DNA from 2 places in the Mesorhizobium sp. WSM4820 genome. Region 1 is predicted to be linked to the other one. Evidence: riboswitches for the same ligand, from Rfam matches in the RefSeq annotation. Region 1 holds a riboswitch; the other holds the start of a gene.
The links. A riboswitch is a leader RNA that binds a small molecule or an ion and turns the genes downstream of it on or off. The one in region 1 is predicted to bind thiamine pyrophosphate.

Region 1 (4,385 bases):
TCAGCGCCGAAGAGGTGCGGGCAAGCTCCTCCTCCAGCCATTCGATGACCGACAGGTCGAGATGGTTGGTCGGCTCATCGAGGAGGAGAATGTCGGGCTCCGGCCCCATGACGCGGGCCAGGGCAGCACGGCGGGCTTCGCCGCCGGAGAGATCGTTCGGCCGTTCCTCGCCGGACAGGCCGAGATGCTCCATCAGATAGGTGGCGCGGTAGGGATCGTCGGCGGGTCCGAGCCCCGCCTCGACATAGGCGCGGACGCTGGCGAAACCATCCATGTCGGGCATTTGCGGCAGGTAGCGCACTGTTGCCGAAGGCTGGCGGAACACCTCGCCATCCTGCGGCTCGATCAATCCCGCAGCGATCTTCAGCAACGTCGACTTGCCCGAGCCGTTGCGGCCGACCAGAGCGATCTTCTCGCCCGCCGACGCCGTCAGTTCCGTCCCGTCGAGCAGCGGCGTGCCACCGAAGGTCAGTTTTATCCCGTCGAGATTGAGAAGCGGCGGCGCCATGTCAGCTTTCAGGTAGGGGGAATGGATGGGCGAGCAACAGCGCGCGGCCGCTGCCCAGCGCGACTTCGAGCCGGCCCTTGACCTCGTTGGAAATGGTCAGCGACGAGCCGAACGCCACCTCGACATGGTTCAGCGGCCATTTGGCGCCGGTCACGGTCAGACCGGCAAGGTCGGAGAAGCCGAGAATCGAAAACAGCGTGCCGTCGGCGTAGTCGAAGCCGGCCTTTCCGGGAAGCAAGGGCACGCCTTCCTGTGCGCCACTGGTCAAAAGCACCTCTGTCCCTGCCTCGGCCAGCCGGACGCCGAGCGCCAGGTGCAGGAAGGCCTGGTCGGTGCGCTTGCCGCCGAACGCGCCGGCGAGCACGAGGCTGGTCGCGCCGCGTTCGAGCGCGGCGGCGATAGCCAGTTCGCCGTCGGTCTTGTCCTTTTCTGCCGGAAACACCTGGCGCGGCACGGCGGCGAGCTCGTCCGGCAAATCCGCCGGCACCGAATCGAAGTCGCCGACCCAGAGTTCCGGCGTCAGGCGCAGAGTCCGGGCATGGCTGATGCCGGCGTCGGCGGCGATGACACGCGTGCCTTCGGCCTGGCGGTCGAGCAGCGGCGTGCGGATAAGGTCGCCGCCAAGCAGGATGGTGAATTTGCTCATATGCGTGGCCCTTACCAGCCCTGCTTGCGAAACGGAAGGCCGCGGTCTGGATGCCCGGCAAACTTCCGCTTGCGCCGCAGATGGGCCGGGCCTATGTGTCGAAGCGCTCTAACGGGGTGCTGGACGCGATCTTCGCGGACCGGCTGAGAGGCAACCTGCCAACCCGCTGAACCTGATCCGGTTTGTACCGGCGGAGGGATTAGACGTTTCGGACAACCCGACGCCTCAATTCCCTTCAACGCCAACGAAGGAGGCGCCGATGCGCACGTTTTTGTACACACTTGTTTCGGCAGTGCTGCTCGCGGCGACCGTTCTCGCCGGCACCGGGCCGGCATCCGCGCAGGAAAAACTCACCGTCTATACCTATGAGAGCTTCACCGCCGAATGGGGTCCAGGCCCAGCGGTCAGGAAGGCGTTCGAGGCCGAATGCGGCTGTATTCTCGAATTCGTCGCGGTCGCCGACGGCGTCGCCCTGCTCAACCGCGTCAGGCTGGAAGGGGCCGCGACCAAGGCCGACATCGTGCTCGGCCTCGACACCAATCTGACGGCGGAAGCCAAGGCCACCGGCCTGTTTTCGCCGCATAGTGCCGTCATCGACGTCAAGGTGCCGGGCGGCTGGAGCGACGATATTTTCGTGCCGTTCGACTATGGTTATTTCGCCGTCGTCTACGACACCGAAAAGCTGAAGACGCCGCCGAAGAGCCTGAAGGAATTGGTCGAGGGCAATGCCGATGAAAAGATCGTCATTCAGGATCCGCGCACCTCGACGCCCGGTCTCGGCCTGCTGTTGTGGGTGAAGTCGGTTTATGGCGACAAGGCGCCCGAAGCCTGGGCCAAGCTTAAGGCAAAGGTGCTCACCGTGACGCCGGGCTGGAGCGAGGCCTACGGCCTGTTCACCAAGGGCGAGGCGCCGATGGTGCTGTCCTATACCACGTCGCCGGCCTATCACATGGTCGCCGAAAACACCCAACGCTATCAGGCAGCGTCCTTCGACGAGGGCGCGTATCTGCAGATCGAGGTTGCCGGCATCACCAAATCAGGTGCGAAGAACCCGTTGGCGAAACAGTTCCTGACTTTCATGACCGAGCCGAAATTCCAGGATGTCATTCCCGAGACCAACTGGATGTTCCCTGCCGGCAAGACCGAGAAGCCGCTCAATCCGGCTTTCGACAAGCTCGTCAAGCCGAACAAGACGTTGCTGTTAAGCCCCGAAGAGGTCGCCGCCAACCGCAAGGCCTGGGTCGACGAATGGCTGTCGGTGATGAGCAAGTAGCTTGTGATTGAGAGATGATCACTCTACGGCGCCGGGAACTCGGCCTCAGCCATATTTTCTGCTTCGACGATCGTTGAACTAGGCAGGGCGGCATGCGTACCGGATATCCTGCCGACCCCCGCGTCACCGCCGGCACAATTGCGCTTGCCGCTGTTGCGCTGCTGATCGGCGGCGCGTTCGCAGGGCTCATCGTCGAAGGCGCCCGCGATCCGTCCGGCGCCGCGTCGGCCTTCGATTCCTACCTCTTCCGCGTCGCCCGATTCACGTTGTGGCAGGCATTGCTGTCGACGCTGCTCTCCGTCGTGCCAGCGCTGTTCGTGGCGCGGGCGCTGTCGCGGCATCCGCGCTTCTTTGGTCGCGGCCTGATCCTGCAGCTCTTCGCCGTGCCGCTCGCGCTGCCGGCCATCGTCGCAGCACTCGGGATTCTGGCACTGTATGGCCGTGCAGGCTATTTTGCCGGCGTGCTCAGCGCGATCGGCGGTCAGGGCTGGCCGGGCATATACGGCCTGTCCGGCATCCTCGTCGCCCATGTCTTCTTCAATCTGCCGCTGGCCACGCGGCTGTTCCTCGAAGCGCTTGCGACAGTGCCGGCCGACCAGTGGCGGCTGGCGAGCCAGCTCGGCATGGGCGCCAGGCCCGCCTTCCGGCTGATCGAATGGCCGACGCTGCGCGCGGCGCTGCCGGGCGTCGCCGGGCTTGTCTTCATGCTCTGCATCACATCCTTTACTATCGTGCTCACGCTGGGCGGCGGGCCGCGTGCGACAACGCTGGAGGTCGCCATCTACCAGGCGCTGCGTTTCGATTTCGATCCTGCCCGCGCGGTGACGCTGACAGTGCTGCAGATCGCGCTGACCTTCGTCGTCGTGCTGGCATTGATGCGGCTCGGCGCCAATACCGTCGGCGACGCCAACCTGCCGGTGGCTTCGCGCCGCTATCTTTCGGCCGGCGCCGCCGAGACCGTGCTGAACGCAGCATTGATCATTCTCGCTTTGCTGTTCGTCGCCGGGCCGATGGCGGCCACGGTGACGTCAGGCCTTGGCGCCGATCTCGGCCGGCTGGCCGGCGAGAGCGCGGTGTGGCAAGCGGCGCTGACCAGCGCCGTGCTCGCCTTGCTGGCGGCGCTGCTTTCAGTGGCGCTGTCGCTGTCGCTGGTCATGGCACGACGGGCGCTGGCCTTGAGGCGTCGCGTCGGCGCCAGGACGCTGCTCGAATACGCCACCGATACCGGCGCCGGCTTCGTCCTCGTCGTGCCGCCCGTCGTCATCGGCGCCGGCTGGTTCCTGCTGCTGCGTTCCGTCAGCGACGTCTTTGCCATTGCCCCTGTCATGGTCGTCGCCGTCAATGCGGTGATGGCGATGCCGTTTGCCATCCGCGCCATTCGCCCCGGCTATGATGCGGCGAGCGAACGCCACGAACGGCTCTGTCTGCTGCTTGGCATTTCGGGCTGGAACCGTTTCCGGCTGGTCGACTGGCCGTCGCTGCGGCGGCCGCTCGCCACCGGTTTCGCGTTCGCGATGGCTTTGTCGCTCGGCGATCTCGGCGTCATCGCCCTGTTTGGCAGCGACTCCCTGCAGACGCTGCCTTATCTCCTGCTGGCCCGCATGGGCAGCTACCGCACGATGGACGCGGCCGGCCTGGCATTGCTGCTCGGCCTGGTCTGTCTCGCGCTTGTCCTGGCCGCGGACTGGCTGGGACGGGGAGAAAGATCATGATGTTCAACAGCGAAAACGGTACGGCTGTGCGGCTGGAAAAGGCCTCGTTCAGCTATGGCGAAGCGCCGTTTTTATTCGATGTCGAGTTCGCCGCCTCGAAGATCACCGCCATCATGGGGCCGAGCGGCTCGGGAAAATCGACACTGCTCAGCCTGGTGGCCGGCTTCGAGACGCCGCGATCGGGCCGCGTGCTGATCGGTGGCGCCGATGTCGGCGGCAAACCGCCTTCGGCGCGGCCAGTGTCGA
Region 2 (4,385 bases), on a different contig from region 1:
CTCGCGGTCGAATCCCGTCATGTGCAGGGCGTCCATTCCGAAGCGGAACTCGACGCTGCTTGCGGCGAGTTTTTCATGCAGCGCCGCCATTGCTCGGCGTGGGTCGAGATGGGCTTCGCCCGGGAAGAACAGCCCGCGACGGAAGCGGCCGGCGAGATCGGGTTCCAGGAGCGCGATTTCGTCTTCGTCGACCCGCCGATGTCCCGACGTGCGGCTTGCAAACCGGTCGAGTTCGCCCGCATCCCGCGGCATTGCCAGAACGAGCGTTCCGGCCCGCGTGACATGACCCGGCAGGACCGCATCCCACCACTCGGCGGCATCGCGTCCGAGATCCAGCACCGGCTGCTCGGCGCTTTCGCGTTCGCACCAGGGCGCCAGCATGCCGCCGGCCATCCATGATGCGTTGCCGCCAAGGCCATGCCGGGTCTCGGCAATGGTTACCGCAGCACCGCGGGCGGCGAGTTCGAAGGCGGCGGTGAGGCCGGCGACGCCGGCCCCTTTGACCAGCAGCCTCATGACGGCTCCGGCATCTTCGGCATGGGCGGTTCGCCGTCCACTTGCATGTAAAGATTGCCGCCCTCGCGGTACTTCGCGGCCATCGCCGCCATGCCCTCTTTCTGTGCCTCGGCCCGAATATCGTGGGAGATGCGCATCGAGCAGAATTTCGGCCCGCACATCGAGCAGAAATGCGCCAGCTTGTGCGCCTCCTTCGGCAAAGTCTCGTCGTGGAAGGAGCGCGCGGTTTCGGGGTCGAGCGACAGGTTGAACTGGTCTTCCCAACGAAACTCGAAGCGTGCGCGGGAAAGGGCGTCATCCCTGACCTTCGCCGTCGGATGACCCTTGGCGAGGTCGGCGGCGTGCGCGGCTATCTTGTAGGTGATGACGCCCGTTTTGACGTCGTTGCGGTCGGGGAGACCGAGATGCTCCTTGGGCGTGACATAGCAGAGCATCGCCGTGCCGTACCAGCCGATCATCGCCGCGCCGATGCCTGAGGTGATGTGGTCGTAGCCGGGTGCGATGTCGATGGTCAGCGGCCCAAGCGTGTAGAAGGGCGCCTCGCCGCAGACTTCGAGCTGCCTGTCGATGTTCTCCTTGATCTTGTGCATCGGAACATGGCCCGGCCCCTCGATCATGACCTGGCAATCCTTGGCCCAGGCGATGTTTGTCAACTCGCCGAGCGTTTCCAGTTCGGCGAACTGCGCCGCGTCGTTGGCGTCGGCGATCGAGCCGGGACGAAGGCCGTCGCCGAGCGAGAACGACACGTCGTAAGCGCGGCAGATGTCGCAGATTTCCCCGAAATGCTCGTAGAGGAAGCTTTCGCGGTGATGATGCAGGCACCACTTGGCCATGATGGAGCCGCCGCGCGACACGATGCCGGTGACCCGGTCGACCGTCAGCGGGATGTAGTGCAGCCGCACACCGGCATGGATGGTGAAATAGTCGACGCCCTGTTCGGCCTGTTCGATCAGCGTATCGCGGTAGATTTCCCAGGTCAGGTCCTCGGCGATCCCTCCGACCTTCTCAAGCGCCTGGTAGAGCGGCACGGTTCCGATCGGCACCGGCGAATTGCGGACGATCCATTCGCGGATGTTGTGGATGTTGCGACCGGTCGACAGGTCCATGACGGTGTCGGCTCCCCAGCGGATCGCCCAGACCATTTTTTCGACCTCTTCGGCCATCGACGAGGTGACGGCTGAATTGCCGATATTGGCATTGATCTTGACCAGGAAATTGCGGCCGATGATCATCGGCTCGCTCTCCGGGTGGTTGATGTTGGCTGGAATGATAGCCCGTCCGCGCGCTATCTCGTCGCGCACGAATTCCGGCGTGACGAAGTCCGGGATCGCCGCGCTGAAAGAGTTGCCGTCGCGCTGCATCCCGCCGCGTAAGCTCTCGCGGCCGAGATTTTCGCGAATGGCGACGAACTCCATTTCGGGGGTGATGATCCCGGCGCGCGCATAGGCAAGCTGCGTCACCGCTTGGCCCGTTTTTGCCTTTAGCGGCCGGTGGCGCACGGGAAATTCCGGCGTCAGGCGCTCACCTGACGCAAAGCCGTTGTCCTCCGGCCTGACACTGCGGGCATTGTGGAATTCGACGTCGCCGCGTGCCGTAACCCATTCATGGCGAAACCTGGCGAGGCCCTTTTCGATGCTGGTTTCGACAGTCGGGTCCGTATAGGGGCCGGACGGATCGTAAACGGTGACAGGCGGTTCGCCCGCCGTCGGATGGACGGCGATTTCCCGCATCGGCACCTTAATGTGAGGATAGAGGACGCCGGACTTGTGGATTTTCCGTGAGGCAGGCAGCGGTCCCGTTGAGACGGCTGGGGTCAGGGCATTCATATTGAGGCTCCTTTGCTCATGCATTGGAGACCCAGTTCTGTGCCGGAAGGATGAAAAGACGCTCTGGTTGGCCTGCTTACAGGTTTTCGGGCATGGACTCCCGCAAAGCGCTTGCACCGTCCCTACGCCAGTATGAACTGGATCAGGTTCAACGGGTCACTGCGCCGCGAAAGCCAGCAGTATCTCAGCCCCTTGCCGGGACCCCCCTGGTGAATGGGTCAAATTGAGCGGGCGATCGCCATTTTGTCAAGCGCATTCGGCCCATCAGTCGGCAACGCTAGCTGGGCGCGCGCGGACAATCGAGGCCGATATCCAGGAACTATTGAGCCTGCGTAAGCCATTTGGGCCTGGGCACAGCCTGCAGCAGGCTTTGCGTATAGTCGTGGCGAGGCGCCCCGAACAGCGCCGCGGTTTGGGCTTCCTCGACAATCCTTCCGTCTTTCATGACCATGATCCGGTCGGCGAAATGGCGCACGATCGGCAGGTCGTGGGTGATGAAAATATAGGAGAGGCTGAGCCTGGTCCTAAGGTCGGCCAGAAGATCGATCACCTGCGCCTGGATAGAGACGTCGAGCGCCGAAACCGCCTCGTCGCAGACGATCAGTTCCGGCTCGCTGGCAAGCGCGCGCGCAATGGCGATGCGCTGCCGCTGGCCGCCGGAAAACTGGTGCGGGTAGCGCTCGGCGTGCTCCGGCAACAGCCCCACCAATTCCAGGAGCTCTGCCACTCGAGCCTTCCACCTGTCCTTCGGCAGGATATCGCGGTGGATCACCCAGGGTTCGGAAATGATCGAATAAACGCGCATGCGCGGATTCATCGATCCGTACGGATCCTGGAAGACCATTTGCACCTTGCGCCGAAACGCCATGAGGCCCTTGCCGTTCATGTCGAAGATGTTCTCACCGGCAAAGACCGCCTTGCCGGCGCTTGGCGCGTTCAGCCCCAACAGCATACGCGCGACGCTCGATTTGCCCGACCCGGACTCGCCGACGATGCCGAGCGTTTCTCCTCTCCTGACCTCGAAGCTTATGTCGTCCACCGCCTTGAACGTCCGCTTGCTGCTAAAAGCTCCGGAAGCAAGCTCATAGTGCTTGGTGAGATGCTCCACCTTGAGCAGCGTTTCGCCGGCGATCGCCGTCGAACGCCTGTTGGGCGCCTCCGCTGCGTTGCCGTGGGGCAGGGCGGCGATGAGGCGGCGCGTATAGGCGTGCTGCGGATTGCTGAACACCGCCTTGGCGATGCCCGTCTCGACGACCTTGCCGCCGTTCATGACGATAATCCGGTCCGCCATGGACGCAGCGACTTCGAGGTCGTGGGTGATCATGATCAACGCCATGCCGGTTTCGCGCTGGAGATCGCGCAGCAGATCGAGGATCTGCGCTTGCACGCTGACGTCCAGAGCGGTCGTCGGCTCATCGGCAATCAGGATGTCCGGTTTCAGCGCGATCGCCATGGCAATCATCACGCGCTGGCGTTGTCCGCCCGAGAACTGATGCGGATAGAAGTCGACGCGGTTTTCCGACTCCGGAATGCCGACGCGCCGAAGCAGCTCTATCGTCTTGGCGCGTGCGCCCTTGCCGGCTGCCGCACCGTGGCTCTCAAAGACCTCCTCGATTTGGCGCCCCACCGTGTAGACCGGGTTCAAATAGGCGAGCGGATCCTGAAAGATCATCGCAATCCTGCGGCCGTTGATGCTTCGGCGCGCCTCGGCGCCGAGGCCCGACAGTTCGACGCCGTCGAAGAAGCAGGAGCCGGCCACGATATCGCCTGGCGGGCAGTCGACGAGATCCATCACCGTGCTGGTGCTGACGCTCTTTCCTGAACCGCTTTCGCCGAGGATCACCAGCGTCTCGCCACGGCTGACGTGGAAAGAGACATCGTCGACGGCGCGTACCGGCCGATCATCCGAAAGAAAATCGACGGTCAGGCCCTCGACCTTGAGAATGGTCGCGTTGCTCATCGGGCAGCTTTTCGCAATGTCTGAAGGCGCCAGCGTTGCTGCGGATCGGCAACGGTGCGTGCCCAGTTCGAGAGGATGTTGAG

Region 2: it holds a riboswitch for thiamine pyrophosphate, as region 1 does, so the genes downstream of both, thiC (phosphomethylpyrimidine synthase ThiC) here and thiB (thiamine ABC transporter substrate binding subunit) in region 1, are expected to answer to the same signal.

What each region holds. Positions count from the first base shown of each region.
Region 1 covers NZ_JBVVQN010000018.1:99,747-104,131, reverse strand. Annotated here, with positions in the region: gene AC0L2R_RS25770 (ABC-F family ATP-binding cassette domain-containing protein) at 1-508, opposite strand, end outside; gene AC0L2R_RS25765 (thiamine diphosphokinase) at 510-1,154, opposite strand; TPP riboswitch at 1,257-1,370, shown strand; gene thiB (thiamine ABC transporter substrate binding subunit) at 1,414-2,427, shown strand; gene thiP (thiamine/thiamine pyrophosphate ABC transporter permease) at 2,520-4,139, shown strand; gene thiQ (thiamine ABC transporter ATP-binding protein) at 4,136-4,385, shown strand, end outside.
Region 2 covers NZ_JBVVQN010000008.1:49,657-54,041, forward strand. Annotated here, with positions in the region: gene thiO (glycine oxidase ThiO) at 1-516, opposite strand, end outside; gene thiC (phosphomethylpyrimidine synthase ThiC) at 513-2,342, opposite strand; TPP riboswitch at 2,444-2,560, opposite strand; gene AC0L2R_RS14710 (ABC transporter ATP-binding protein) at 2,662-4,302, opposite strand; gene AC0L2R_RS14715 (ABC transporter permease) at 4,299-4,385, opposite strand, start outside.